Regions from separate parts of the Photorhabdus antumapuensis genome, predicted to be linked through region 2. Evidence: predicted binding sites of a transcription regulator. Region 2 holds the regulator's gene; each other region holds the start of a gene.
What was found. The regulator ArgR, encoded in region 2, controls arginine synthesis, uptake and breakdown. The targets are predictions, from matches to a motif close to ANTGAATAAAAATACANT.

Region 1 (9,846 bases), on a different contig from region 2:
TGGAAGCCGATGGCCGCGGGTTACTGAAAGTCAATAAGATCTATCAAACCAGCAACGAAAATATCTACGCCGTAGGAGATGTTATCGGTTATCCAAGCCTGGCCTCCGCTGCTTATGATCAAGGCCGAATTGCCGCCCAAGCGATGACGAAAGGAAACGCCGAAGTTCATCTGATTGAAGATATTCCAACGGGTATCTATACCATTCCTGAAATCAGCTCGGTAGGTAAAACCGAACAACAATTAACAGCAATGAAAGTGCCTTATGAAGTTGGGCGTGCGCAATTTAAACATCTTGCACGCGCACAAATCGCGGGGATGAACGTAGGAAGCCTGAAAATACTGTTCCATAGAGAAACAAAAGAGATTCTTGGCATTCACTGTTTCGGGGAACGTGCGGCTGAAATTATTCATATCGGCCAGGCAATTATGGAACAGAAAGGTGAAAGTAATACTATCGAATATTTCGTCAATACTACTTTCAACTATCCAACTATGGCTGAAGCCTATCGTGTCGCGGCTCTAAATGGCCTGAACCGGCTATTTTGATTGCCCGTAATAAGTGCCCATTTTAACTCTAATAGCCTCTGCCAGTTGCTCATAGCGACCACGCAGAGGTGAACCAGGACGATAAATCAAAATAACAGACCGCTTAGGTTCAGGGCAGCTACACTCCAGATAACAGACGCCATCACGTTTTTTCTCTTGTGGCACTGCCAGATCAGGCAATAAGGTTATTCCACTACCGGCAGCAACCATATTACGCAGGGTTTCCAAACTGGTTGCACGAAAATGGGTATCTTCCTTCGCGCCAGCCTGAAAACAGAACCCCATTGCCTGATCACGCAAGCAATGACCATCTTCTAGCATCAACAATTTTTCACCTGCCAATTCATCCATAGCAATTTTTTTACGCTCTGCCCAAGGATGACCATCATAGATAGCTAGTTTCATGGGTTCTTCAAACAATAGCACTTCAATGAAAGCTCTTGTCTCCTTAACCATTGCCAGAATCGCACAATCCAATTTGCCACTATCCAACTGGGCTAACAGACTTTGAGTCTGAGCTTCATATAGATACATTTCCAACTTAGGAAACAAACTATGAAGCCCAGGGATAATATGAGGTAACAGATATGGACCAACTGTCGGAATCAAACCAATATGCAGAGGACCGGACATGTTTTCCCCTTGAAGTGACGCCATTTCCTGCAAAATCCTCACCTCACGGAGAACTGTTCTGGCCTGTTCTACCAATAACATCCCTTGCTGAGTAAACAAAACTTTACGGCTGGTGCGCTCCAATAACATGACACCCAGATCATCCTCAAGCTTACGAATTTGCCCACTTAACGTAGGCTGGCTGACGTGGCAAGAATCAGCAGCATGGCGAAAGTGCCGATGCTCCGCAAGTGCCACAAGATATTCCAGATCGCGGATATTCATTCCCACCTCAACATATTTAATATAAATGATAGAAAATACCAATAGATAATTATATCAATGTGAGGAAAAGACTATCAGATAATCCTTAAAAACTTATATATAAAGATCTCATTTATTTTACAGGGGATCGATTAATCCCCCTCCTGCTGACGATGACTAACTTAATTTTAGCTTCTGTTTAGCCTCTGCAATCGCTTTCATAACCTGTTTTTGCGATACGCCACCTTTTGCAAGGCGTTTGTCCAGACAAGATTGCAGAGACAAAATATCATATACATCTTCAGCAATTGCACTGCTGAACTTCTGCAACTCTGTCAATGCCAACACTTCCAGCGCCTCACCCTGATTAAGCGCCATAATCACAATTTCCCCAACAATATGGTGAGCTTCACGGAATGGAACACCTTTTGCTACCAAATAATCAGCTAATTCAGTCGCGTTAGCATAACCCTGTTTAGCTGCTTCCGCACAACGTGAACGCCTGACCTGAATACCGTCTAACACCAACGCTGCCATATGCAAACAATCCAGCCAAGTGTCCAACGCATCAAACAACCCTTCTTTATCCTCCTGCATATCTTTATTATAGGCCAGCGGCAGACCTTTTAAGGTCATCATCATACCGGTCAATGCCCCCTGCACCCGGCCACATTTACCACGGATTAACTCTAGTGCATCCGGGTTTTTCTTCTGTGGCATCAGAGAAGAACCGGAAGTGACTCGATCTGACAGTTCAATAAATCCTGCTTCACCACTATTAAAGAAAATGAGATCTTCCGCAAAACGGGAAAGATGAATCATACTGATGCTGGCATTAGATAGCAGTTCCAATACATGATCACGATCTGAAACGCTATCCAGGCTGTTACGCGTCGCGGAAGCAAAACCTAGCCATGATGCTAGTTGTTCGCGGTCGATATCATAAGCAGTTCCCGCCAATGCACCGCACCCAAGCGGGCTAGTATTCAGCCGTTTTAAAGTATCCTGTAACCGACTTTCATCACGGACCAACATTTCTACATATGCCAAGCACCAGTGAGCAAATGTAATAGGCTGCGCTCTTTGCAGATGGGTATAACCCGGCATCACCGCATCCTGATTATTCTCTGCGGTGATCACCAATGCCTGCTGTAACTCCACAATTGCCTGATGGAGATGTGAAATGTATTCTTTACACCAAAGTTTGAGATCTGTTGCCACCTGATCGTTACGGCTACGACCAGTGTGAAGCTTCTTACCCAGATCGCCAACTTTACTGATCAACTGCCCTTCTACCCAACTATGGATATCTTCTGCATCACTTTGCAAGATGGCTTGTGGGTTAGCCTGAACCTCATTCAGCAATTCATTTAATGCCAGCTCCAGTCTTTGTTGTTCTTCAACGGTCAGCACACCAACCGTTACCAACGCTTTCGACCATGCAACTGAACCGGTAATGTCCTGTTCCGCCAACCGGTAATCAAAGCGAAGTGAATCGTTAAATTGTTTGAACCGTTGATCTGCTTTCTGACTGAAACGCCCGCCCCAGAGTGCCATATTTTCGTTCCTGATTATCTGATGTCTGAGTGATTGATTACCTTTCATAAACAGCAACTTCATTCGCAACATGGAGATAATAGACTCAATAAATCAAATACAAAGAATGAATTCACGATCTGGTCATTACCTCCATAACTACGAACGATGAAATTACTCTTTACTATTTAATGCCCGAATACGCGAAGGGAGAGAATACAGACGGATAAATCCTGCTGCATGGCTGTGATCGTAAACCTCATCTTCACCAAACGTTGCAAACGCTTCAGAATAAAGGCTATTTGTTGATCTCTTCTGGATCGCTGTCACCTGACCTTTATAGAGTTTCAGCACGACTTCACCGCTGACATCCGCAGCCAACGTCTCAGCCGCTGCCTGAATAGATTGACGTAGCGGGGCAAACCAGCGTCCGTCATAAACGACATAAGACATTTCTAGCCCAAGCTGCTGACGCCATTTAAAGCTATCGCGGTCCAGAACCAGTTGTTCAACACCACGCAACGCAGCCATCATAATGGTTCCTCCCGGTGTTTCATAACAACCACGAGATTTCATTCCCACCAGCCGGTTTTCCACGATATCGATACGACCGATACCATGTTTTGCTCCCAGAATATTCAGCGCTTCAAGGCATTGATATGGAGATATTACCTTGCCATTAACCCCAACAACCTCACCTTTCTCAATAGTGACACTGACCAATTCAGCTTCATCTGGTGCCTTTTCTGGATCGACTGTCCACACCCAACAATCTTTATTGGATGCATTCCAAGTGCTTTCCAGTACGCCACCTTCGGTAGAGATATGCCACGCATTCTCATCACGGCTGTAAATTTTCTCCAATGTTGCGGTGGTTGGAATATCCCGCGCTTTCAGATAATCCAGCAACGCTTCACGGGAACGCAAATCCCACTCTCTCCACGGTGCGACTACTTGTAGCTGAGGGGCTAATGCCGTATAAGTGCTTTCAAACCGAACCTGATCGTTACCCTTACCTGTTGCACCATGAGCAAGTGCATCTGCTCCCACTTTCAGTGCCAATTCAACCTGTGCTTTAGCAATAATGGGCCGCGCCATTGAAGTGCCCAACAAATAGCTACCTTCATACAAAGCGCCGGTTTTCAGTACCGGATAAACATAATCTTTAATGAATTCCTCACGCAGATCCACAACGTGACATTCTGATGCGCCAGAGCGTAAAGCTTTCTGCTCCACGCCCTCCAGATCTTCACGGCTTTGCCCCACATCTGCAACAAACGCAACAACTTCACAGTTGTCATAATGCTCTTTCAGCCAAGGAATAATGGCAGAAGTATCCAGACCACCAGAATAAGCAAGAACGATTTTTTTAATATCTTTAGTATGCATGAAGTTACCCTTTGAAATTCCGTTGTTATTTATCAGCAAAGCTTTGCCGAAAATTAATCAGACTTAATTTAAGCCAGAATACGAGTACCGACGGGAACACCGTTAAATAGATCAGTCAGTTGATCTGCATGACGCCAACTGGCGATATCTACCGGACGATCTAATGTCCTAGCTGCATCTAGAGCGGCATTCACCTTCACAATCATGCCGTCAGTAATGATGCCGTGAGCAATAAGTTGTTCTGCTTTCTCAACATTTATGTCAGGGATTTTCTGCCCTTTACCATCCAAAATACCACTAACATCAGAGAGCAATACCAAATCAGCACCTAGCGTCTGAGCTATCGCCGTTGCTGCCTGATCGGCATTCACATTCATCAGCTCCCCTTTATCCGTTACACCAATCGAGCTGATAATGGGCATATAACCCGCATCCAGTAACGTTTTCAGCAACTTAGCATCGCCCGGCATCGCTTTTCCCACATGCCCCAACTCTTCACTCAGTTGGGAAACCGTGACCACATTACCATCTCCTAAATATAATCCAACTGATGCAAGTTGATATTTAGTCGCCCACGACAACAAGGTCTTATTGGCGATACCAGCCAATGCGCCGGTGATAATCCCAATCTGATCAGCGGGTGTTACCCGTAATCCTTGTTCCTTCACTATCGGTAGCTGCAACTTCTGCATCAGTTCATCCACCAGATAACCACCACCATGAACAACCACCAACTGGCGTTCGTGTGTTTGCCGATATTCCTGCAATGCAGTAAACACGCGTTCCAATGCTTCTTCATTGTCCAGTAACACACCACCTAACTTTATGACTAAAGGTTCCATCTGCTCTACTCCTTCACGTCAATAATTAAAATAATGCCTGAGTTTCTTCAAACCCAAAACGTATATTCATACACTGAACTGCCTGAGCTGCCGCCCCCTTCAAAAGATTATCCTCAGTACCCACAACAATCAGGTGGTCACCCTGTACAACAAAACCGATATCACAAAACGGTAACCCAACAACGGATTTCAATGCTGGCACTCCTTTGCTGTAAAGCCTTACCAATGGCTTATCTTTGTATGCTTGCCGATACACCTCATTTATCTGTTCTGCGGTAACACCCGGCTTCAATTTACAGGTAATTGTGGCAAGAATACCCCGCGCGAAATTGCCAAGATGCGGAGTAAAAATCACCCTGGTTCCCAGATGTTCCTCAATCTCCGGTTGATGACGATGGGTAAATATTCCATAAGGTTGCAAACTGATTTCGCAGAAACTGTTGGTCATGCTGGCTTTCCGGCCTGCTCCACTTACACCACTAGTCGCATTAATCACCGGCCAATGGCCGGTATCCAGCAAACTATTTTCTAACAGCGGTTTCAGGGAGAGTTGAGAAACTGTTGGGTAACATCCCGGTACAGCAACTAATTGGGCCTGTTTGATTTTTTCAGCCTGCCATTCGGCAAGTCCATATACTGCTTGTGCTAACCATTCAGTATGCTTATGTTTGAATCCGTAGTATTGTTGATAAATCTGAGCATTTTGTACGCGATAGGCACCGGAGAGATCGAATACAGTGCAACCCTCTGCCAGAAATAGCGGCGCAATGTCATGACTAACTTCATGGGCGGTGGCAAGGAAAACCACATCAATCCCTTTAGCAGCATTAATAATATCAGTCAGAGGTTGCAGCGGTAGATCAACAATGCCTTTATACTGTGGATGTAAATCTGAGAAGCATTTATCTGCATCAACGCTCTGAGCAGAAACCATGAGTCTAATCAGATTCGTATGCGGATGACGATGCAGATATGCTGCCAGCTCTGCTCCGGTGTAACCACTTGCACCAACAACCAGCGTATTCAACATAGGATATCTTTACCTTGTGCTCAGTATTCAAACGGGATAATGTATTTTTATTCAAAAAAAATGCATGAATATTGATACTATCATGAATAAAGGCTGTCAACAGTGAATATTAAATTACCTCCATTTATTGAGCTATTTCGGCAATTAATCGCGACTCCATCTATCAGCGCCACCGATGTCAGTATTGACCAAAGTAATGAGTCTCTCATCAACCTACTGGCAAGTTGGTTAAAGGAAGTTGGTTTCGAAATTGAGATACAACCCGTCCCCGAAGCCCTCGGAAAATACAATCTACTCGCGACATTGGGGCGTGGCCCAGGTGGATTACTCTTATGTGGACACACTGATACCGTACCCTTTGACGAAGGTCTCTGGACGAAAGATCCTTTCACCCTGACAGAGCGCGATAACAAACTGTACGGTTTAGGTACAGCAGATATGAAAGGCTTTTTCGCCTTTATTATTGATGCGTTGCGGGACATTGATGTCAGTAAAATAACCCGTCCGCTGTACATTCTGGCAACCGCAGATGAAGAAACGACAATGGCGGGAGCCCGCTATTTTGCCGCAAGTACCACTATTCGCCCAGATTTCGCTATTATCGGTGAACCCACTTCATTGCATCCTATCTGTGCACATAAAGGACATTTATCGAACGCTATCCGCATTGTTGGTAAATCCGGGCACTCCAGTGATCCAAACCGTGGTATAAACGCCATTGACTTGATGCACGAATCTATTGGTCACCTGATTGAACTACGCAATACGCTAAAAGAACGTTACAACAATCCGGCGTTTGCCATTCCATACCCGACCATGAACTTTGGCTATATTCATGGCGGTGATGCGGTAAATCGGATTTGCGCACATTGTGAATTGCATATGGATATTCGCCCATTACCGGGACTAACGTTACAGGATCTGAACGGGCTGTTAAACGAGGCCCTGGAACCGGTGAAGCAACGTTGGCCTGGCCGCTTAACTATCGATGAATTACATGCCCCTATTCCCGGTTATGAATGCCCAACCGATCACAAGATGGTTGACGTGATTGAGAAACTGCTAGGCCGCAAGGCTGAAACGGTCAACTACTGTACCGAAGCGCCATTCATTCAGGAAGTATGCCCAACTTTAGTCCTTGGCGCTGGCTCTATTGAACAGGCACATCAACCGGATGAGTTCATTGATATGTCGTTTATTGAACCCACCAGAAAGATAATTTCTCAGTTAATAGATCATTTTTGTCTAAGCAATGATTAATTGTTTTACTCGTCCCCCAAAAGTCAGGGGGACTCAAACACTATAACAAGCAACAAAAGCACCTTTCCCAAACCTTTTGAGCATAAGTAATACTTATGGAACATGGCCTGCCATTAAATTTTAGAAATTTCGCCCAAACTGATTATTTTCTGATATGAATATGAGGGCTTAGGGTCAATGCAACACTGTGGCGACACAAAAAAATAACTTTCCGCCACTTAAATGAAATTTTTCTACAGAAACAGAATCAACATTCTGCCAGCAATAAAGGCTAAGAGTCACATGAACCAACAATATTCTGCAATGCGTAGTAATGTCAGCATGCTAGGTAAGCTGCTCGGAGACACGATCAAAGACGCTTTAGGTGAAGATATTCTCGATAAAGTCGAGACTATCCGCAAATTATCCAAATCATCCCGCGCAGGTAATGAAGCACACCGCCAGCAACTATTATCTACATTGCAAAACCTATCTAATGATGAACTGTTGCCAGTTGCCCGTGCTTTCAATCAATTTCTCAACCTGACAAACGTCGCAGAGCAATATCACAGCATCTCCCCACATGGTGAAGCTGCCAGTAACCCCGTTGCGCTAGCGAAATTATTCACCCGCTTGAAAGAAAAAGATTTCAGTAACAACGATCTGAAAAAAGCGGTAAATGAACTGTCTATTGAATTAGTCCTCACCGCTCACCCAACTGAGATCGCGCGTCGTACATTGATTCACAAACTGGTAGCTGTTAACACCTGTCTATCGCAATTCGATCACGATGATCTAGCGGATTATGAGCGTAACAACATTATGCGCCGTCTGCGTCAGTTAGTTGCCCAGTCATGGCATACCGATGAAATCCGCAAAATCCGTCCTACCCCAATTGATGAAGCGAAATGGGGGTTTGCTATGGTGGAAAACAGCTTGTGGGAGGGTGTGCCAGCATTCCTGCGTGAATTCAATGAACAGCTGGAAGAGTCAATTGATTACAGCTTGCCGGTCGAAGCGGTACCTATCCGCTTTACTTCCTGGATGGGTGGCGACCGAGACGGTAATCCAAATGTAACGGCTGAAGTGACTCGTCATGTGTTACTGCTTAGCCGCTGGAAAGCAGCCGATCTATTCCTGAAAGATATTCAGGTTCTGGTTTCTGAACTATCCATGTCTGAATGTACACCAGAAGTTCGTAAACTAGCAGGTGGTGATGAAATTCTAGAACCTTACCGAGAAATTGCTAAAAAATTGCGGACACAACTCAGTAATACATTGACCTATTTGGAGAAACAACTGAAAGGAGAACAAGTTCTGCCACCAACTGATTTGCTGGTGGATAACGAACAGCTTTGGCAACCACTTTACGCCTGTTATCAGTCACTAAAAACCTGCGGGATGGAAATCATTGCCAATGGTCAATTATTAGATATTTTGCGCCGCATCCGTTGTTTTGGTTTATCACTGGTACGCATTGATGTGCGCCAAGAAAGTACCCGCCATACAACCGCCATTTCCGAACTGACGCAATACTTGGAATTAGGTGACTACGCTGGTTGGTCAGAAGAGGATAAACAGGCTTTCCTACTGCATGAACTGCACTCCAAACGTCCATTGATCCCACATAACTGGCAACCAAGCGCTGAAACACAAGAAGTTTTCGCAACCTGTAAAGTCATTGCTGAGTCACCTCAAGACGCTATCGCCGCTTACGTTATCTCAATGGCTAAAGTGCCTTCTGATGTATTAGCGGTTCACTTGCTACTGAAAGAAGCTGGTTGTCCGTTCACTTTACCCGTTGCCCCATTGTTCGAAACCCTTGATGACCTGAATAATGCCGAAAATGTCATTCAGCAATTGATGAATATTAAGTGGTATCGTGAACTGATTCAGGACAAACAGATGGTGATGATTGGTTATTCTGACTCAGCAAAAGATGCCGGAGTGATGGCGGCGGCATGGGCGCAATACCGAGCACAGGATGCCTTAATCAACGTTTGTGAAAAAGAGGGCGTCACGCTGACCTTGTTCCACGGTCGCGGTGGTACCATTGGCCGTGGCGGTGCACCGGCACATTCAGCGCTGCTTTCCCAACCACCGGGAAGCCTGAAAGGTGGCCTACGTGTAACCGAACAAGGCGAAATGATCCGCTTTAAATTCGGTCTGCCACAGGTCACTATCAGTAGTTTAGCCTTGTATACCAGTGCGATTCTGGAAGCAAACCTATTGCCTCCACCGGAGCCTAAACCAGAATGGCATCAGGTGATGGATACCCTGTCTGATATTTCCTGTAAGATGTATCGCGATTATGTGCGTGAACAGCCCGATTTTGTACCTTATTTCCGCGCTGCAACACCAGAACAGGAATTAGCTAAATTGCCTT
Region 2 (9,846 bases):
CTGCATTAAAACCCATAGCCGAAAAAATATGAATTTAGAATCCATTATCAAGCTAACCGCTGATGATATGGCAGCGGTAAATGAAACCATTCTTAGTCAGTTGAATTCTGACGTTACTCTCATCAATCAGCTGGGCTACTACATAATCAGTGGTGGTGGAAAACGCATTCGCCCAATCATTGCCATCCTAGCTAGCAGAGCATTAGGTTATCAGGGTGATAAGCATATTACTGTTGCTGCATTAATTGAATTTATCCACACAGCGACTCTGTTACATGATGATGTAGTGGATGAATCAGACATGCGACGTGGCAAAGCGACGGCCAATGCCATGTTTGGTAATGCAGCAAGCGTGCTGGTTGGTGACTTTATATACACACGCTCTTTCCAGATGATGACAGCTCTTAACTCTATGCGAGTTCTTAAATTGATGTCAGAGGCAACCAATGTTATCGCTGAAGGCGAAGTTTTACAGTTGATGAACTGTAATGATCCAAATATTTCTGAAGATGATTATATGCGGGTGATTTACAGTAAAACAGCCCGATTGTTTGAAGTCGCCGCGCACTCTTCCGCAATTCTTTCTAATGCCACCCCAGAGCAGGAAATGGCTTTACAAAATTACGGACGTTATTTAGGCACTGCATTCCAGTTAATTGATGATTTACTGGATTATAATGCTGACAGCGATACATTAGGCAAAAACACCGGTGATGATCTTAACGAAGGTAAACCGACATTGCCCTTGCTACACGCTATGAATCATGGTACTCCAGAACAATCGGCACTTATCCGTGAAGCAATTGAAAAAGGTAATGGCCGACATTTACTCGAAACCGTACTGACAACCATGAAACAGTGCGGTTCACTGGAATATACCCGTAAACGAGCAGAAGAAGAAGCAGATAAAGCAATAGCTGCTTTGCAGGCGCTGGAAAACTCCCCATACAAGCAAGCACTCGTGGGGTTAGCCCATATTGCCGTACAACGCCTTTCTTAATCGATAGATAGAACGAAACCTGGGGTTAATCTGACTCCAGGTTTTTCTCTGCGTCTTCAACACCTACATCAATATAACCAATAAGTTTTGCGAGCCCCTCCCGAAGAATAAATTTCACAATTTTTTCCCGCTCAACTTTAGTTAATTGATAGTACGCCTCAATCCAAATTAAGAATGGGTCTTGCCGTTTGTTTGCATAATCAATAGTGCTTTCCCCTACGGATAGCACATTAAGTACATCTTCAGGCAAACTATTTATATGATATTCAAGAGCCTTGCCCTGAACACCTCGTTTACGTCTATATTCCCATCCCTCCCGCCTTGCCATCAGATTTATTCCCTGTGGCGAAGAAGGAAGTCCGGCAATACCAACCAGCTCTTTAGCTGAGTACCATTCTTTTTTCATACTTTTCTTCTCACTTTGCACCGGGATAATGAAGAAGAATCCAAGTTAGTTGGCATTTCTAATTTCCAAAAATGGGTTAAATAACAGAAATTTTTTCTAAAAAACTTCTGATACCATCCCGTAAAATCATGGCTATCACAGCCTGTTTCTCAGATTCTGATAACTGATGAAAAGCACCAACCCAAATCGATAAAGGATCTTGCTTCTGTACCTGATACTCAGAAGATGATTCATGAAGCTCCAAGGCTGTAATGGTCGTTTCCGGGAAACAGGAGTAGTGATACTCAACTGCTTTACCTTGTACACCTTGTCTTTTCTGACGTAACCACTCCTCGCGTTTTGCTCTGGCATTAACTCCTTGTGGTGATCCAGGTAACTCACCCACGCCGATTAACTCCTTGGCCGAATACCACTCTTTTTTCATCGCGTTTCTCTATTTTTGTAACCAAGTTCAAAAAAGAAGCTTTTAAGAAAAAATTTGGAAATATTTTCAGAAAAATAATGCTATTTTATTTCTCAATAACAGGTTTAAGTTCGTTATTACTCTCATGCGTACCTGTTATTTATACCACTAATATGGCATCAAATTTAATAAAAATAAGGATTAAAAATGATTTCAAGGAAATCTGATTGGCATCCTGCCGATATAATTGCAGCTTTACGCAAGCGGGGAACAACTTTAGCTGAGGTATCACGCAGAGCCGGGCTCAGCTCATCGACCTTAGCGAATGCACTATCTCGCCCGTGGCCAAAGGGAGAATGGATAATTGCAAATTATCTGGAAATACACCCTTCAGAAATTTGGCCAAGTCGTTATTTTGATCCAAATACTGGAGAATTATTAGAAAGGAAAGTACGTGAACAAACAAATAATTAGCTAACGAATTACATTAGTTGAATAAAAACCGCTGGTAATTCGCTATACCAGCGGTTTTATTGTTTCATAGGTATATATTGTTTATTTATAAAATATATTAATTAGTTATTAATAAATTTTTCGCCTAATTCTATATCTTTTCTCAATACATCTAGCATGCCTTCCAGTGCTTTCTGTTCAAAATCACTCAGCTCACCAATATCCAAACGCTCTTCTACGCCATTTTTACCCAAACGAACCGGCTGAGCGAAGAAGCGAGCATATTTGCCATCACCTTCAACATAAGCACATTCCACAACATCACTTTCGCCTTGTAAGCCACGGACCAAAGAGAGACCCAAACGAGCCGCAGCTTGCCCCATGGACAGAGTTGCAGATCCTCCCCCCGCCTTAGCTTCAACGACTTCTGTACCAGCATTCTGAATACGATTAGTTAAGGCAGCCAACTCTTCATCAGTAAAGCTCACACCAGGGATCTGAGATAACAGAGGTAAAATTGTCACACCAGAATGACCACCGATAACGGGCACTTCGATTTTCTGTGGTTTTTTACCTTTCAATTCAGCAACGAAAGTATTAGAACGAATAGCATCCAGGGTTGTGACACCAAACAGGCGGTTTTTGTCATATACACCCGCTTTTTTCAGCACTTCGGCTGCAATAGCTACAGTTGTGTTGACTGGGTTAGTAATAATCCCAATCAGTGCTTTCGGGCAAGTTTTAGCCACTTGTTCTACCAGGTTACGAACGATCCCCGCATTAACATTAAACAAATCTGAACGATCCATGCCTGGTTTACGGGCAACCCCCGCAGAAATCAATACAACATCTACTCCTTCCAACGCTGGAGTTGCATCTTCACCAGCAAAGCCTTTAATTTTCACTTCCGTTGGAATGTGGCTCAGATCAACAGCCACCCCAGGTGTTACTGGAGCGATATCATATAAAGAGAGTTCTGAACCTGAAGGAAGCTGGGTTTTTAGTAGAAGAGCAAGAGCCTGACCAATACCACCGGCTGCACCGAGAACTGCAACTTTCATCCTGATACTCCTTAAATCGTTTATACTTTAAAATGCTGTAAATTCATCTAGTTAAGAACCATAGATTACTACGTTTTTGAAAACAATCTGTTAACAGCCAAATTGTGGACTTACGCTCTAATCGTGGGACGCAAAAGTCGCCGTATTCTAGGCAAAATGCTTATCTGTTAATGAGATAACGGACACTATTTTGAGAATTTCCCTATGATTTTACGAAATAATCGGCTAAATACCTTACACCCAACAACAACGCCGAACAACATCATTTGATTAACAATATATTTACCTGATAACCAGCTAAAAAAAGCAAATTTCCATATTCATATTTTATGAATTTATATATAACATAAGACCAATTTCGCACGGTTCAAATCGGCTATAAAATCATTATTATTGCATAAAAATTCATTTATATGCATAATAAAAGCTTCATAGCTGATTGAATATGGTGAAATATGCGCACTCCCTCTAAACAGGAAGATTTAGTAAAAGCTTTCAAGGCGTTATTGAAAGAAGAAAAATTTAGCTCTCAAGGTGAAATTGTCACTGCTTTACTGGAAGAAGGTTTTGAGAACATCAACCAATCCAAAGTCTCTAGAATGCTCACTAAATTTGGTGCTGTTCGCACCCGTAATGCTAAAATGGAGATGGTTTACTGCCTGCCTGCTGAGCTTGGTGTTCCTACTGCTACTAGCCCACTAAAAAATCTAGTATTAGACGTTGATTACAACCATCCTATAGTTGTGATTCGCACAAGCCCTGGTGCTGCTCAACTTATTGCTCGTCTGCTAGATTCTCTTGGTAAATCAGAAGGTATACTCGGCAGTATCGCAGGTGATGACACCATCTTCGTTACACTCACCAGAGATTCCACAACAGAACAGCTGCGTGGAGCCATCCTTGGGTTGTTCGAACAAGAGCTTTAAATGAACGCGCCAACATGGCGCGATTCATTTTCCTGCTGCCATTCTCAGGATTGATCAGCTTTTTTATTCAGCTTAGAGAGTAATTTTTCATGAATATCACCAAACCCTCCATTACTCATAACCAGAATATGATCCCCCGGCTGCGCCTTATCAACAATCATATGCACCAGTGAATCTATATCAGCACTCCAATACGCAGGCTGAACACAGTGATCTGCAATTTCTGATACGTGCCATTTAATATTAGCTGGCTGGAATAAGAATACTTCATCCGCACGCCCCAACGCTGGTGCGATCTCATTCTTACTCACACCCATTTTCATCGTATTTGAACGCGGTTCCAGTACGGTAATAATACGGGCTGTTCCTCCAACCTTACTACGCAGGGCCTCGAGTGTTGCCAGAATTGCTGTCGGGTGATGAGCAAAATCATCATAAACAGTAACGCCGTTTTCCTCACCACGTAGTTCAAGGCGACGACGGGCATTAATAAATTCACTTAAAACACAACAGGCATCTGCTGGCTGGACACCAACATGATGTGCAGCGGCAATTGCAATCAGCCCATTGCGCATATTATGTTCACCCACCAGCGACCAGTTCACTTCTCCAACAACTTTACCACCATAAAACACCTGATAATTACGGCTGTCTGTACTGATCTTTTTTGCCTGCCAGTTACCGGTTTCACCCACTAGTTCCAACTCACTCCAACAGCCCATAGACAAAACCTGTTTCAGGTTAATATCGTTATCTGGGACAAGGATCTTACCACTACCCGGAACGATCCTGACAAGATGATGGAACTGTCTCTGAATAGCAGCCAGATCGCCAAAAATATCGCCATGATCGAATTCCAGATTGTTCATGATCAGCGTACGTGGGCTGTAATGCACAAACTTAGATCGTTTATCAAAAAAAGCACTGTCATATTCATCAGCTTCTATTACAAAAAACGGGCTTTCCCCGATCTGAGCTGATGTTTCAAAATTCCCCGGAACACCACCGATTAAGAAACCTGGTTTATAACCACAAGCTTCCAAAATCCAAGCTAACATACCCGCAGTTGTTGTCTTGCCATGCGTCCCTGCAACCGCCAGCACCCAACGTTCTGGCAAAACAGAATCATGCAGCCATTGTGGGCCAGAAGTATAAGGGAGCCCACGCTCCAGCACAGCTTCTACACAAGGATTCCCACGGCTCATAATGTTACCGATGATGACCATATCTGGCGCAGAATCCAACTGTGCCGGGTCATATCCCTGAATCAGATTAATCCCATGTTTTTCCAGTAAGGTACTCATTGGTGGATAGACATTGGCATCAGAACCAGTCACTTCATGACCAAGAGAACGAGCCAAAATTGCCAGTCCACCCATAAAAGTGCCGCAGATACCAAGAATATGAATACGCATTGATTTCCTATTCCATAGCATGAAGTTAGCCACTATTCTAACCATCAAAAGCAAGATAAGAAATGGAATAGCCTATGAATCATGCCTTTCTTTGGCTAAACTGCCCGCGTAAGAGTGCAATGGACACTCTAAAACCACTATCAAATCACATTCAGGACTTTCGTCATGAAAACATTAGGCGAATTCATCGTCGAAAAGCAGCATGATTTTTCTCACGCTACGGGTGAACTTACTGCATTGCTTTCCGCTATTAAGCTCGGAGCAAAAATCATTCACCGTGATATCAACAAAGCCGGTTTAGTGGATATTTTAGGCACCAGCGGTGTGTCCAATGTCCAAGGCGAAGTACAGATGAAACTGGACCTGTATGCTAATGAAAAACTCAAAGCAGCACTGAAAGCACGCGGTGAAGTTGCCGGTATCGCTTCCGAGGAAGAAGACGACATCGTTATTTTCGAAGGCGACCGCGCTGAAAATGCAAAATATGTTGTTTTGATGGACCCATTGGATGGTTCTTCAAATATTGATGTAAACGTTTCCGTTGGTACTATCTTCTCTATCTACCGCCGTATTACACCTGTCGGCAAACCCGTCACTGAAGAAGATTTCCTGCAACCGGGTAACCGCCAAGTCGCAGCCGGATATGTTGTTTATGGCTCTTCAACTATGCTGGTCTATACAACCGGCTGTGGTGTGCACGCCTTTACTTACGATCCATCTCTTGGGGTGTTCTGCTTGTCCCATGAAAAAGTACAGTTCCCTTCAAAAGGCAATATGTACTCCATCAACGAAGGGAACTACATCAAATTCCCTATGGGAGTAAAGAAATACATCAAATATTGTCAGGAACAGGATGAAGCGACTCAACGCCCGTATACTACTCGTTATATCGGTTCACTGGTTGCTGATTTCCACCGCAATTTACTGAAAGGCGGCATCTACATTTACCCAAGCACCGCCAGCCACCCATCAGGAAAATTACGCCTGCTGTATGAATGTAACCCAATGGCATTCCTAGCCGAACAAGCTGGGGGTAAAGCCAGTGATGGCGCCAACCGCATTCTGGATATCATTCCATCCAAACTGCATCAGCGCATACCTTTCTTTGTGGGTAGTAAATCGATGGTGGAAAAAGCCGAGAGTTTTATGGCTGAGTTCCCTGATGAGTAATTTCATCGGTTAATTATGAATAGAAGGCGGTACTCACCGCCTTCCTCAGTTTTGCAGATTTTTAACAGAGAAGGTGCTAGATATGATGAGATTTCATCATCATTCTGGCTATAATACTCCCCACTCTATTCTGGTTTAAAATAAAGGAAACTTTCATGAGCCTGAACTTAGTACCGGCAGGAAAAGAACTGCCTGAAGATATCTATGTCATTATTGAGATCCCTGCAAATGCAGATCCGATTAAATATGAAATTGATAAAGAATCCGGTGCGCTATTTGTAGACCGTTTTATGTCTACCACGATGTTCTATCCATGCAACTATGGTTACATCAGCAACACCTTATCTCTGGATGGTGACCCGGTTGATGTTCTGGTTCCCACGCCATACCCACTACAACCAGGTTCTGTGATCCGTTGCCGTCCGGTTGGCGTTCTGAAAATGACTGATGAATCAGGTGAAGATGCCAAACTGGTTGCAGTTCCGCACAGCAAATTGACCAAAGAATATGATCACATTAAAGATGTGAACGATCTGCCAGAATTGCTGCGCGCTCAGATCACTCACTTCTTTGAGCACTACAAAGATCTGGAAAAAGGTAAGTGGGTTAAAGTTGATGGTTGGGATAATATCGAAGCTGCTAAAGCAGAAATTATCTCCTCTTTCGAACGTGCCGCTAAGAAATAGCTTTTCTCTGTTTAAATAATTAAAAAACCTCTGGGGAACATCACCGGCAGAGGTTTTTTAATACCATACTCCCTTTTTATGACAAAAAAGGGATTTTTATTTACTCTTCCACATGGCGCTTCAACCAGTCACCGCTTTTTATCCGCCGTAAACCAGTTATTGGAAGCTGATAAAGATATATCCATGCATTACCATACGGTGTCTGAATCAATTCCCTTACATACTCCCGCGAATTATCTTTCAAATCGTCTAATTCTGTCAGGATAGTAGAATTGATTCGATATACCTCACATTCAATACTTCCGTCACCACGGATAACCGCAGGATAATGCCCAAGGTCATATAGCTCATAACCTTCCAGCCAATGATCACCCAACCATTGAGCGTCGGTCATCCAGTGATGATTGCCCTGTTTGCGCCGTAAGCTGCCATAAACAATAATTCGCATTTTTAAAACTCAAACTGATAGAGCAAATCCAATGTCTGATCAATACCAGACACCGCTTCCAGATACAATCTAGGCATTAACCTATAACGTAAGGTTAATGTTGCCAGTGAATCAAATATACCAACACCATACTTAACTTGCAGATCTTTTGTAATCTTTCCGCTAACAACTACCTGTGATTTATCACCAACTCCCTGAGTATCCAATGCCAAGTCGGAAACACCAAATATTTCACCGATCTTACCCACCAACTGACCACTCTGTGCAACCCCCAAACCTATTAATATTGCCGTCATCTGTGAGTTGTCCGAGTTACTACTCTCTAACCCTTCACCACGCAACAGATAAGAAAGTGCTTCCAGTTGCGATTTAACAGGCTCTGAAAAAATTTCTACTTTTGGCTGATCCGCCAAACCGGTCACCCTTACCCCTGCAATAACCCGCCCATTGGTAGAATCTGGATTACGGATAGCCTCAATGTTAAGCAATGGCTGATCAGGTGGGCCTGAGAACATAATCAGCCCTTTGCGAACGATCAGATCCTGCCCATAAGTATGGAAACGACCATCAAGAATATCAACTTGACCATTCAAACCTAAACCTTGTTTATCTTGAACAACCATCAGATCGCCTTTAAGTTGCGCTTTAAGACCGAAAGCACTAAGACGAACATCATCTCCTATATGAATTGTCAAGTTACTTTGAATCGGGATAGACGCTTTTTTCTGTTGTAATGGCTGAAGATTCTCATTCAATATAACTTCATCCGATGAAGCCTCAACTGTCGATTCTGGTAGTTCCTTCACGGTAATACGCGCCCAAGGAATACCAACGCTACCATCCAATTTCAGCAACTGAGGAGAAGCCTCAAACACCAGAGCAGGGCTAACATCAATTTTCACCATTGGTGGAAAAACTACTCTTAACTTGTCACCGTTAGCCGTTACTCTTGCATGCCATGCATCCACATTACGCCAGTCCGCGTCACCATTTAAGTTAAGCTGCCCCTTCGGCGTTTTAATAACACCATCGAGAACGGAACGTATTCCATCAAAATTCACACCAATTTGCCCTTGAGTAATATCAAATGGGATCCAATGACCCGAAACTTGCAGTGCACTCAAGTCTAACCGGCCAAACAATAATGGATTTTTGGCATTTCCTCCCAGACGCAGGTTAGCATGCAAATGACCATCAGCCTTATCATCTTTCCCAAGAATCGGCTTGATTAACGCCAGTGAAATATCCTGAATATCTACATTGCCCGATAGATTACGACGCCCTGCAAGATCAGCAATCTGTACGTCACCGTCAAACTGACCATTTCCCATAATCTTAAACAGCCAATTCAGCTTTGCTGTGCCATTATTCAAGCCTGCATTGAGTGTCAGGGTCTGGAAATCTACTGGTAATGCAGTGCCATCAACCATCTGCTTAACATGCACCCCATCACCACGCAGATTAACGTTGGCCTGAGGCAATCCACTTTCCGCGCTCCATTTAACGTCGGCATTGCCACTGAATACACCTTTCAAATGTGTTTCAGGCCCCAGTAATGGCTGAATCATAGCAAGGTCCAAACGTTCAAGCACAATGGACGCGCTACCACTGGCGCCAGCTTCAATGGATTTAGGTACGCAGAGCTGCGCATGTGGATTCAGCCAACAATGAGGGCCCACAGTGACTTTCTGCTGCTGATTAAGATAATCAAGAGTTATCGCTTTAGTTAAACGCCATTCTCCAACCGGGGTGTCAAAACGGGTATTGTTAATGCTACCTTTCCAGCGCTGTTGCTTACGATCAAAACTACCATTCAGTGCAAGTTGACCAGCAATCGGCTCGCCATCAATCCTTAATTGCAAATCGTGCTGTTTCTCA
Region 3 (9,846 bases), on a different contig from region 2:
CAGGCGTTAGTGATGCAGGAAAGCGTAAAACAGGTTCTAAACGGACGCGGGATGGAGCAGCTTGGTAGCTCGTCGGGCTCATAACCCGAAGGTCGTCGGTTCAAATCCGGCTCCCGCAACCAATTTTCGCTATTCAAAATATTAAAACGGACGCGGGGTGGAGCAGCTTGGTAGCTCGTCGGGCTCATAACCCGAAGGTCGTCGGTTCAAATCCGGCCCCCGCAACCAATTCTCTATGCGTTTCAGCGTAAAAATTCCCAAAACAAAGTTTCCTAATCGATTTATCACCACCATATCTGTTGCTCTGCGGCGGCGACAAACGCAAGCAAGACGCGGACATAGCCAGAGCATGTGCATACTGGCGTGAATGGAAGTGTAGAAGCAGATAGGAGAACAAATAATGAAAGATAGATCACACGACGACGCAATGGCCGAGGTGTTTCGCAAAGACCCGGCTTACGCGATCGAGCTATTAAACAGCATCCTTGAAGATTGCGAACAAGCCGAGTTACTGATTGCTCTTCGCCAGATGGCCAAGGCTTTCGGGGGAAGGAGTATAGGCTAAAGGAAAATAGCCTCCTTCCCTTTTTAATAGCAAAAATCACCCATAGCGGTAGGTTCAAATCGCCAAATTACCCCCATTCTTGAAATAAGCTTTGATGCCCGCAAAAATTGACTCTGCGATCTGCTGCTGGAAGCGCGCAGTTTTCAGTTTTCGCTCCTCCTCCAGATTACTAATAAACGCAGTCTCCACCAGAATCGAGGGAATATCCGGTGCTTTCAGTACCGCAAATCCAGCCTGATCCACCCGATTTTTATGCAGTTTATTCACTTTGCCCATGCGTTTGAGCACTTCACTACCAAATTTAAGGCTGTCATTGATTGTCGCAGTTTGTAACAAATCAAACATCGTATGATCCAGATACTTATCACCGCTTTTACTTACCCCACCAATCTGGTCAGCTTCATTTTGCGTCTGGGCCAGAAAACGTGCGGTATTACTGGTTGCACCTTTAGTCGAGAGTGCAAAAACCGAAGAACCACGAGCAACTCGGTTAGTAACGGCATCAGCATGAATAGAAACGAAGAGATCAGCTCGCATCTTACGCGCTTTTGCCACCCGGACTTTTAGCGGGATAAACACATCTTCATTGCGGGTCATATAAACTTTCATACCCGGTTCACGCTGAATAAGCGTTTTCAATCGACGAGCAATTTGCAGAACAACATCTTTTTCGCGGGTCTTATATTTGCCAATAGCACCAGGATCTTCACCACCATGTCCAGGATCGAGCATGATAACGATTGGCCTGTCTTTACCTGCTTTGCCTGACTTTGGTCTTTCCACTGGCAGATCTTCTGCCAAATGACCTTTATTGTACTCTTCAAGCAGAGCAAGTAAGGGATCATCATCCGTATTCATTCCCGCAACCGGATACATATCCAACACCAGACGATGTTTAAATTTCGCCACTGGTTTCAAAGTAAACATATGTGGGCTGACCGATTGCTTAACTTCAAACACCAAGCGAACGGTTTTAGGATTAAACTGCCCTACCCTCACCAGTTTAAGATAAGGATCACGGGATTGAATCTGCTCCCCCATTCCGCTTAGAGTATGATTCAGTTGTACACCTTCAAGATCAACCACAATTCTATTTGGATTTTTTAGCACAAACTGGCGATATTTGAGTGGAATATTGGATTCAAGAGTCACACGGGTATAACTAGATGCTGGCCAAATACGTACTGCGATAATTTTTGCTGACGCTGCGTAACCCACCTGGCTAACGCTAAGCAACCACATTGCTGCGGCTCCCTGTAACAAACGACGTCGTGACAGATTATGATCTGAATGACTCATCTACTAATATTCCATTCATAAAATACAAACATTCAGGGTGATATTCACCAAGTGAAACGATCAAGTGAAAAACGCTAACCAATCAGCATTATGCTGTCGTCAATGAAAAGCATTTTATATTTTGCAAATTATTAACGTCTACATGTATATCAAAATGTTTTTACCTGAATTGCCTCTTGCCATTTTCTCTCAAAAGGAATAAAAAAGCATAAATTACGAATAAAAATTCAATCGAGAGCCTGTTATGAAAGAACGAAGCACCGAGTTAGTTGAAGGATTTCGTCATTCTGTTCCGTACATCAATGCACACCGTGGTAAAACTTTTGTCATTATGCTTGGTGGAGAGGCTATTGCTCATGAAAATTTCCCGAATATCATCAACGATATAGGATTACTGCACAGTTTAGGCATCCGTCTGGTTGTCGTTTATGGCGCCAGACCTCAAATTGAACAAAACCTTGCAGACCATCATTACAAACCGGTTTACCACAAACATACCCGTGTAACCGATAATAAAACATTAGAATTAGTCAAACAATCTGCTGGTTTGCTGCAACTGGATATCACCGCACGTCTTTCTATGAACTTGAATAATACCCCGTTACAAGGCGCCAATATTAATGTCATTAGTGGTAATTTTATAATTGCTCAACCGCTTGGTGTTGATGATGGTGTGGATTATTGCCACAGCGGGAAAATTCGCCGTATTGATGAGAATGCCATAAATCGCCAATTAGACAATGGCGCAATCGTGCTAATTGGTCCTGTTGCAGTTTCTGTCACCGGAGAGAGTTTTAATCTGGCATTTGAAGATGTTGCTACTCAGTTATCTATCACACTACAGGCTGAAAAACTGATTGGTTTCTGCTCTACTCAAGGTGTACAAAATGAAGACGGAAAAATTCTATCGGAAATTTTTCTTAATCAAGCACCGGAGCTGATTAAAAAGCTCGAAGTTAGAGGTGACTACTATTCAGGTACAGTCCGTTTTTTACGGAGTGCAGTAAAAGCTTGCCGTCGTGGCGTTCGTCGCAGCCATTTATTAAGTTATCAGGCTGATGGTTCTCTACTTCAAGAATTATTCTCCCGAGAGGGTATTGGCACTCAAATAGTGATGGAAAGTGCGGAACAAATACGCCGAGCTAATATCAATGATATTGGTGGTATTCTCGAACTTATTCGCCCACTGGAACAACAAGGCATTTTGGTTCGCCGTTCAAGAGAACAACTTGAAAGAGAAATTGATAAATTCATCATTATCGAACGCGATAACCTGACTATCGCCTGTGCTGCACTTTACCCTTATCCTGATGAGAAAATTGGCGAAATGGCTTGTTTAGCGGTTCATCCTAAATACCGCAGCTCTTTAAGAGGTGAAGTATTACTGAATCGCATTGCGGAGCACGCCAAACAGTTCGGACTGGAAAAACTGTTTGTTCTGACTACCCGTAGTATTCATTGGTTCCAGGAACGAGGTTTCGAACCCGCAGAACTCTCAATGCTACCGATTCAGAAACAAGTGTTATACAACTATCAGCGTCGCTCTAAGATTCTTATGCTGAATTTGGAACCACAATAATAAACGTATTCATGCCGAAAAAGCTGACTTTTGCGAAAAGAGTATGCTGAATATATCAGCCGTTTTGACTGGAAACCGGGACTTTGGACTCGTACATATTGTTTGATTACCGCAGACGGTGCTCCGATTGAGAGACTAAAAATAGGCATCAAGAAGCAAGAACGCCCAGCGAAATGACAGTTCTTCGAGCTGTTTGCTCTCCATCTTCCCCTCATGCTAAAAGTGCGTTTTACTCGCAATTAGCATTCAGGAAGGAGAATTCCTCAGGTTTTGTTACACAGCACGATTCACCTATTTATAAAGGCCCGCGATAACCATCGCGGGCCTTATTACCGATCAGTTCCAGTTGGCGGCCAGCACAGGTTGCAGCCTCTGTTGCTCAACATCGCCGAGCATTGCGGTCGCAGGCGCTGGCGGCGCGAATGCAGCCATCGCCTGCCGGTGTAATCCTTCCAGACCGGAAGAATATTGGCATCGCTCAAATACCATTGCTGAGCAGCCAATGGATCGAGAGGAACTTCCGGGGTCAGTAACGTGACAGGGGCACGCATCGGCGCTGTTTCCCCGCTGTTCAGGTCTACTACCGATGCCGAAGGATTACCGGCTGCATCGGTGACACCGTATTTGAAGCTGATCAAGCCAGTGTAACGCGGGTCCGGCGTAAACAAGACATCGCCCTGGGCTGTGAGGCTGACCGTACCACCTATCGCATCCCCAACATTGGCAATGCGCAAGGCTCCCTGGCTGTTGAGGTGTTGATCGTTGGCCAGCAGGCTCTCTGCGGAAATCAGATGGGGCTGAGTACGATCAAAAACCTTGCCGTCCTTGTCGTGAGTGAGGACATCCTCGACAGGCATAGCATCAGGTATTTGTAAATCAACAGCCGAAATATCTGAAAAATTGAGTTTCTGGATATTTTTCAGCGTTACCGTGCCGTCACGTCCAGCGACCTTGTCTGCCACGATATATCCGCTGTCGGTACAGGTGATTCGATAGTCGCCGTGATTACCGTGCAGGCTGACGATGTTGATCCCACCATCCCCATCAATCGTAGCATTGCCGTGGCCCACTTCGATTACGTCATCACCGAAGCCTCCGAAAATCTTATCATCGCCACCACCTGCGTGAATGATACTACCGCCTTCGGAAGCATAGATTGTGTCGCCCTGAGGACCGGCATAGATAACCGCCTTACCACTGCCACCAATGATGGTGTTGTGCCCGCTGCCGCCATACAGATTGCTTACTCCCAGTTGCTCGGCATTTAGGGTTTCATCTGTGTGACTCTGACTGGCATAAGCCGTGGTAGTGATGCCTTTGGTGGTGGAAGTCACTTTCGTGCCAGCTCCCTGAGTGCTCAGAGTGTTGCTAACGGTATCACCAAGAAAGTCGACGGCCAGCACTTCCTGAGTTTTACCATTGATAGTAAACGACCCACTGGCAACGACCTTATTCCCATCACGAACTTCTGTTTTGTTCGAAGCCCGGACGTTTATCTGGGTAATACCCAATTCCGCCAGTGTTTTGAGTTCGCCCGCATCGACTTTTGCATCGTGTGTGCTGTCGCCCCAAACCCGCAGCTTGCTCCAGATCGGGTCATTCTGATCAATTACTCCGTCCTTGTTCACATCTTCACTAGCCAGAGCCCCGAAACCATCTTTGAATTTTTTCTCGCCAGCGGCACCGTTTACCCCTACCTTACCGCCGTAGTACTCGGAGAACATCTGGCTGACATCTTTTATCTGACCGCTACCATCGTCGATCACCAGTATTCCGGTATTGCGATCGGCCCAGCCACTGCGCTTAAGCGTGCCACTGTTATCCATGTCGAACAACACGCCGTCACGAATGTCGGTCATGTGCACGCCATTGCCATCCAGATCCAATAACAGCGGGTCGACATAAGTGTTGAACGTCGTCATCGCCGATAAACCGTTCAACGTCACGGCGTTGCGCAGGCCGAAGTCCAACTTGCTAGTGTCCCCGGGTTGGTAGAAAGGTTTGTAGAACTCCGACAGATAAGTGTTAGGTCGTACATTGGGGTCGAGCTGCATTTCAACGGGACGAATGCCGCCTGTAGCAAGGCTGGCCATTTGGGTTGAGGTGAAGTCTGTTTTATTGAGGATACCTGCGAGGGTGAATATTTTATGGGTTGCTGAATTTTGGATATAACCGTTGGTGACATCCTGTTGAGCCTTACTTTCTCCCTGAATCTGCCGCTGGGGTTGTGGCGAAGGCTTGATATCAATGTTAATCAATGGCTTCATCGGTAGGGTGATTTTCGTATCCTCTGGCCTAAGCCATAAACATGCTCGACCACTTTCATCGTCCAGATAATAAAAATCACTATAACGAATATAACGAATATAACGAATATAACGAATATAACGAATATAACGAATATAACGAATATAACGAATATAACGAATATAACGAATATAACGAATATAACGACTCAGGTTGTCACGAATAATTTTACTTCCATTATTTTGTAACATTTTACGCAAATGTATCGGATTATTATTAGGGAACAGTTCTCCCTCGAAACCTTTTTCGTTATAGCCAATGGCTTTTAATGATGCAAATACGAAATCCACGCAACTGTTTTTGGCCACGTTATAACGTGTTTCATCAAATCCAACTAACGATGGGTCTTTTGAAAAAGCTTTTAACCTGTTGTACTGAAATTCAGTCAATTCTACGGTGGTTTCGTAAGAGGTCTTTTGGTAGCCGGCATTATCAAAAGGCGTTATTTGCCCTTCATCAAACATTTGGTCATGCTTTGACTCGAAACCAAAACTCTCTTTATTCCCCTCGCCGTCATTTAAAACATACCACATATGACCGCCGAATGAAGAATGTACATCCCCAGATTTGTGCTCGTTCTTATCGGCCTGATAAATATACTTAGCCCCCATCGGAGCAACTTTATAGGTTACGGTATATTTCTTTTCCATACTTATTATTTCCTTGTTTTTTTACAGATGTAGGTCAAATTTTCGGATTGTAATAAGTGAACTCGACAAAACTCTCAATGCCATTAAAAGCAGAGACATCCTCCAGGGTGGTAATTACCGCAGAGTAACGTCCGGGGGGTAATATAAGTGTTTTAATATCACGCACCGTCGTATTTACCCTTCTCTCGTTGTAATAAAAGGATCGTATTCCTTCTCTTCCCACCGTATTTATTTCCTTATCAAAAAAAACCTTGCCGTCTTTAACCAGACGAAGCGAAACGGGGACGGAAACCCCATCCTTATCAATGTTTCCGAACAACTTATCTCGCCTTTGCATTTCATAGAAACCATCCCCATTAGCAAACAGCAAGGCAAACTGATAATTTCCAGCTTTGCGCTTGCTGAGTTCAAAATTAATCTCAACGGATTGCCCAAAATGCGGCACATCAATCGGTTTGTATATAGTATCAATGTACTTAGAACATGCCATTAATAATGTACAGCTCATAAAAACAATAATATTTCGCCAATTTTTTAACCTTTCATGTATACGTAATACTTTCATTTCATCACTCCAAATTTTGATATTTCCTTTGTTTATACTGATACGATTTTAAATCGCCTTAAATCTTCGGATTAAAATACGCAAACTCAACAAAACTCTCGATGTCATTAAAGGCAGGCACATCCTCCAGGGTGGTAATTACCGCAGAGTAACGTCCGGGGGGTAACTCAAGTATTTTAATGTTTCGCACAGCCATATTTATTCTTCTTCCTCCATAATTTAAAGACTGTCCCCAGCCAAGTCCCCCAGCATTTATTTTCTCGTCAAAGAAAACCTCACCGTTTCTAACCAGATGAAGTGAAACGGGAATTATTACCCCGTCGTTATCAATACCCCCGAATAACTTAAACCGTCTTTCCATTTCATCATGATCATCCCCGGTCGCAAACAACAGGGCAAACTGATAATTTCCAGCCTTGCCGATTTCAAAACTAATCTTGACTGACTGGCCAGACCGCGTCACATCAATCGGTTCGTATATATCAATCGGTTTAGGTTTAGAGCAGGCAACCAATAAGGCACAACTCAAAAAAAGAATAATCCTGTGCCAATTCCTGAACCCTTCATATACCTGTAATACTTTCATCACATCACTCCAAATTTTAATATTTTCTTTGTTTATACTGATACCATTTTAAATCTTCGGATTAAAATATATGAGCTGTACAAAACTCTGAATGCCATTAAAAGCAGGCACATCCTCCAAGGTAGTAATTACCGCAGAGTAACGTCCGGGAGGTAACGAAAGTGTTTTAATTTCTCGCACAGCCGTAGTTATACTTCTCCCTTCGTAATCGAAGCTACGTCCCCAGCTACGTCCCCCTGCGTTTATTTTCTCGTCAAAAAAAACCTCGCCGTTTCTAACCAAATGAAGCGAAACGGGGGTTATCACTCCGTCCTTATCAATACTACCGAATAATTCAAGCCGCCTTTTCATTTCATCATCATCCCCTTTATCAAACAGCAGAGCAAACTGATAATCCCCAGCCTTTCGCTTACTGAGTTCAAAATTAATCTCGACGGATTGCCTAGAATGCGACACATCAATCGGCTTATATATAGTATCAATGTGCTTAGAGCAAGCCATTAATAATGTACAGCTCATGAAAATAATCATGTTTCTCCAGCTTTTAAACCTTTCATGTACCTGTAATATTTTCATTTCATCACTCCAAATAAAGTAATTCGTTAAATTTTCGGATTGTAATAGGTGAACTCGACAAAACTCTCAATGTCATTAAAAGCAGGGACATCTTCCAGGGTAGTAATTATCGCAGAGTAACGTCCCGGGGGTAACTCTAGTATTTTAATATTGCGCGCCGCTGTATTTATCCTTCTCTCTTCGTAATGGAAAGCACGTATCCAACCGTATCCCACCGCGTTTATTTCCTTGTCAAAAAAAACCTTGCCGTCTTTAACCAGACGAAGCGAAACGGGGATGGCAATCCCATCACATTCAAGATTCCCGAACAACTTAAATCGCCTTTCCATTTCATCAAAACCACGCCCAGTAGCAAACAGCAGGGCAAACTGATAATCTCCAGCCTCGCTCTTGCTAAGTTCAAAATTAATCTCGACGGATTGCCCCGAATGCGACACATCAATCGGTTTATATATAGTATCAATGAACTTAGAGCAGGCCATTAATAAGGTGCAGATCATAAAAATAATAATGTTTTGCCAGTTTTTAAACTTTTCATGTACCTGTAATATTTTCATCACGTCACTCCAAATTTTGATATTTCCTTTGTTTATACCGATACCATTTTAAATCTTCTTAAATTTTCGGATTGTAATAAGTGAACTCGACAAAACTCTCAATTCCATTAAAAGCAGGAATATCCTCCAAGATGGTAATGACAGCAGAGTAAGATCCGGGGGGTAATACAAGTGTTTTAATATCGCGCACCGTCGTATTTTCCCTTCTCTCGTTGTAATAAAAGGATTGTATTCCTTCGCTTCCCACCGTATTTATTTCCTTATCAAAAAAAACCTTTCCGTCTTTAACCAGACGAAGCGAAACGGGGACGGCAATCCCATCCTTATCAATATTTCCGAACAACTTATCTCGCCTTTGCATTTCAACAAAACCATCCCCATTAGCAAACAGCAGGGCAAACTGATAATCTCCAGCCTCGCGCTTGCTGAGTTCAAAATTAATCTCGACAGATTGCCCAGAATGCGACACATCAATCGGTTTATATATAGTATCAATGTACTTAGAGCATGCCATTAATAAGGTGCAGCTCATAAAAATAATAATGTTTCTCCAGATTTTAAACCTTTCATGTACCTGTAATATTTTCATTTCATCCCTCCAAATAAAGTAATTCGCGTTAAATTTTCGGATTATAATAGGCGAACTCGACAAAACTCTCAATTCCATTAAAAGCAGAAACATTCCCCAGAGTGGTAATTACCGCAGAGTAACGTCCGGGAGGTAACTCAAGTATTTTAATGTTTCGCACCGTCGTATTTACCCTTCTCTCTTCGTAATCGAAGGATTGTATCCAACCACTTCCCACGGTGTTTATTTCCTCGTCAAAAAAAACCTTGCCGTCTTTAACCAGACGAAGCGAAACGGGGACGGCAACCCCATCCTTATCAATGTTTCCGAACAACTTATCTCGCCTTTCCATTTCATAGAAACCATCCCCATTAGCAAACAGCAGGGCAAACTGATAATCTCCAACCTTGCTGATTTCAAAATCAATTTTTACTGATTGACCAGACTTCGATACGTCAATCGGTTTGTATATATCAATGGGCTTAGAACAGGCCATTAATAAGGTGCAACTCATAAAAACAATAATATTTCGCCAATTTTTTAACCTTTCATGTATACGTAATACTTTCATTTCGTCACTCCAAATAAAGTAAT

Region 1: the regulator ArgR is predicted to act here: its motif matches at 6,260-6,277, upstream of argC (N-acetyl-gamma-glutamyl-phosphate reductase).
Region 3: the regulator ArgR is predicted to act here: its motif matches at 2,079-2,096, upstream of argA (amino-acid N-acetyltransferase).

The regions. Positions count from the first base shown of each region.
Region 1 is NZ_JAHZMK010000048.1:166,052-175,897, reverse strand. Features, by position in the region: gene sthA (Si-specific NAD(P)(+) transhydrogenase) at 1-548, shown strand, start outside; gene oxyR (DNA-binding transcriptional regulator OxyR) at 540-1,445, opposite strand; gene argH (argininosuccinate lyase) at 1,602-2,981, opposite strand; gene KZ793_RS17890 (argininosuccinate synthase) at 3,135-4,349, opposite strand; gene argB (acetylglutamate kinase) at 4,418-5,191, opposite strand; gene argC (N-acetyl-gamma-glutamyl-phosphate reductase) at 5,217-6,221, opposite strand; gene argE (acetylornithine deacetylase) at 6,324-7,481, shown strand; gene ppc (phosphoenolpyruvate carboxylase) at 7,764-9,846, shown strand, end outside.
Region 2 is NZ_JAHZMK010000021.1:123,203-133,048, forward strand. Features, by position in the region: gene ispB (octaprenyl diphosphate synthase) at 29-1,000, shown strand; gene KZ793_RS08710 (DNA-binding protein) at 1,026-1,406, opposite strand; gene KZ793_RS08715 (DNA-binding protein) at 1,483-1,830, opposite strand; gene KZ793_RS08720 (helix-turn-helix domain-containing protein) at 2,017-2,283, shown strand; gene mdh (malate dehydrogenase) at 2,385-3,323, opposite strand; gene argR (transcriptional regulator ArgR) at 3,779-4,249, shown strand; gene mpl (UDP-N-acetylmuramate:L-alanyl-gamma-D-glutamyl-meso-diaminopimelate ligase) at 4,294-5,664, opposite strand; gene fbp (class 1 fructose-bisphosphatase) at 5,830-6,834, shown strand; gene ppa (inorganic diphosphatase) at 6,990-7,520, shown strand; gene KZ793_RS08750 (gamma-glutamylcyclotransferase family protein) at 7,621-7,968, opposite strand; gene tamB (autotransporter assembly complex protein TamB) at 7,971-9,846, opposite strand, start outside.
Region 3 is NZ_JAHZMK010000032.1:67,123-76,968, forward strand. Features, by position in the region: tRNA gene KZ793_RS13710 (tRNA-Met) at 46-122, shown strand; tRNA gene KZ793_RS13715 (tRNA-Met) at 152-228, shown strand; gene KZ793_RS13720 (helix-turn-helix domain-containing transcriptional regulator) at 401-565, shown strand; gene amiC (N-acetylmuramoyl-L-alanine amidase AmiC) at 620-1,864, opposite strand; gene argA (amino-acid N-acetyltransferase) at 2,109-3,443, shown strand; gene KZ793_RS13735 (cadherin-like domain-containing protein) at 3,773-6,400, opposite strand; gene KZ793_RS13740 (DUF5625 family protein) at 6,435-6,965, opposite strand; gene KZ793_RS13745 (DUF5625 family protein) at 7,024-7,551, opposite strand; gene KZ793_RS13750 (DUF5625 family protein) at 7,600-8,127, opposite strand; gene KZ793_RS13755 (DUF5625 family protein) at 8,154-8,684, opposite strand; gene KZ793_RS13760 (DUF5625 family protein) at 8,743-9,273, opposite strand; gene KZ793_RS13765 (DUF5625 family protein) at 9,302-9,823, opposite strand.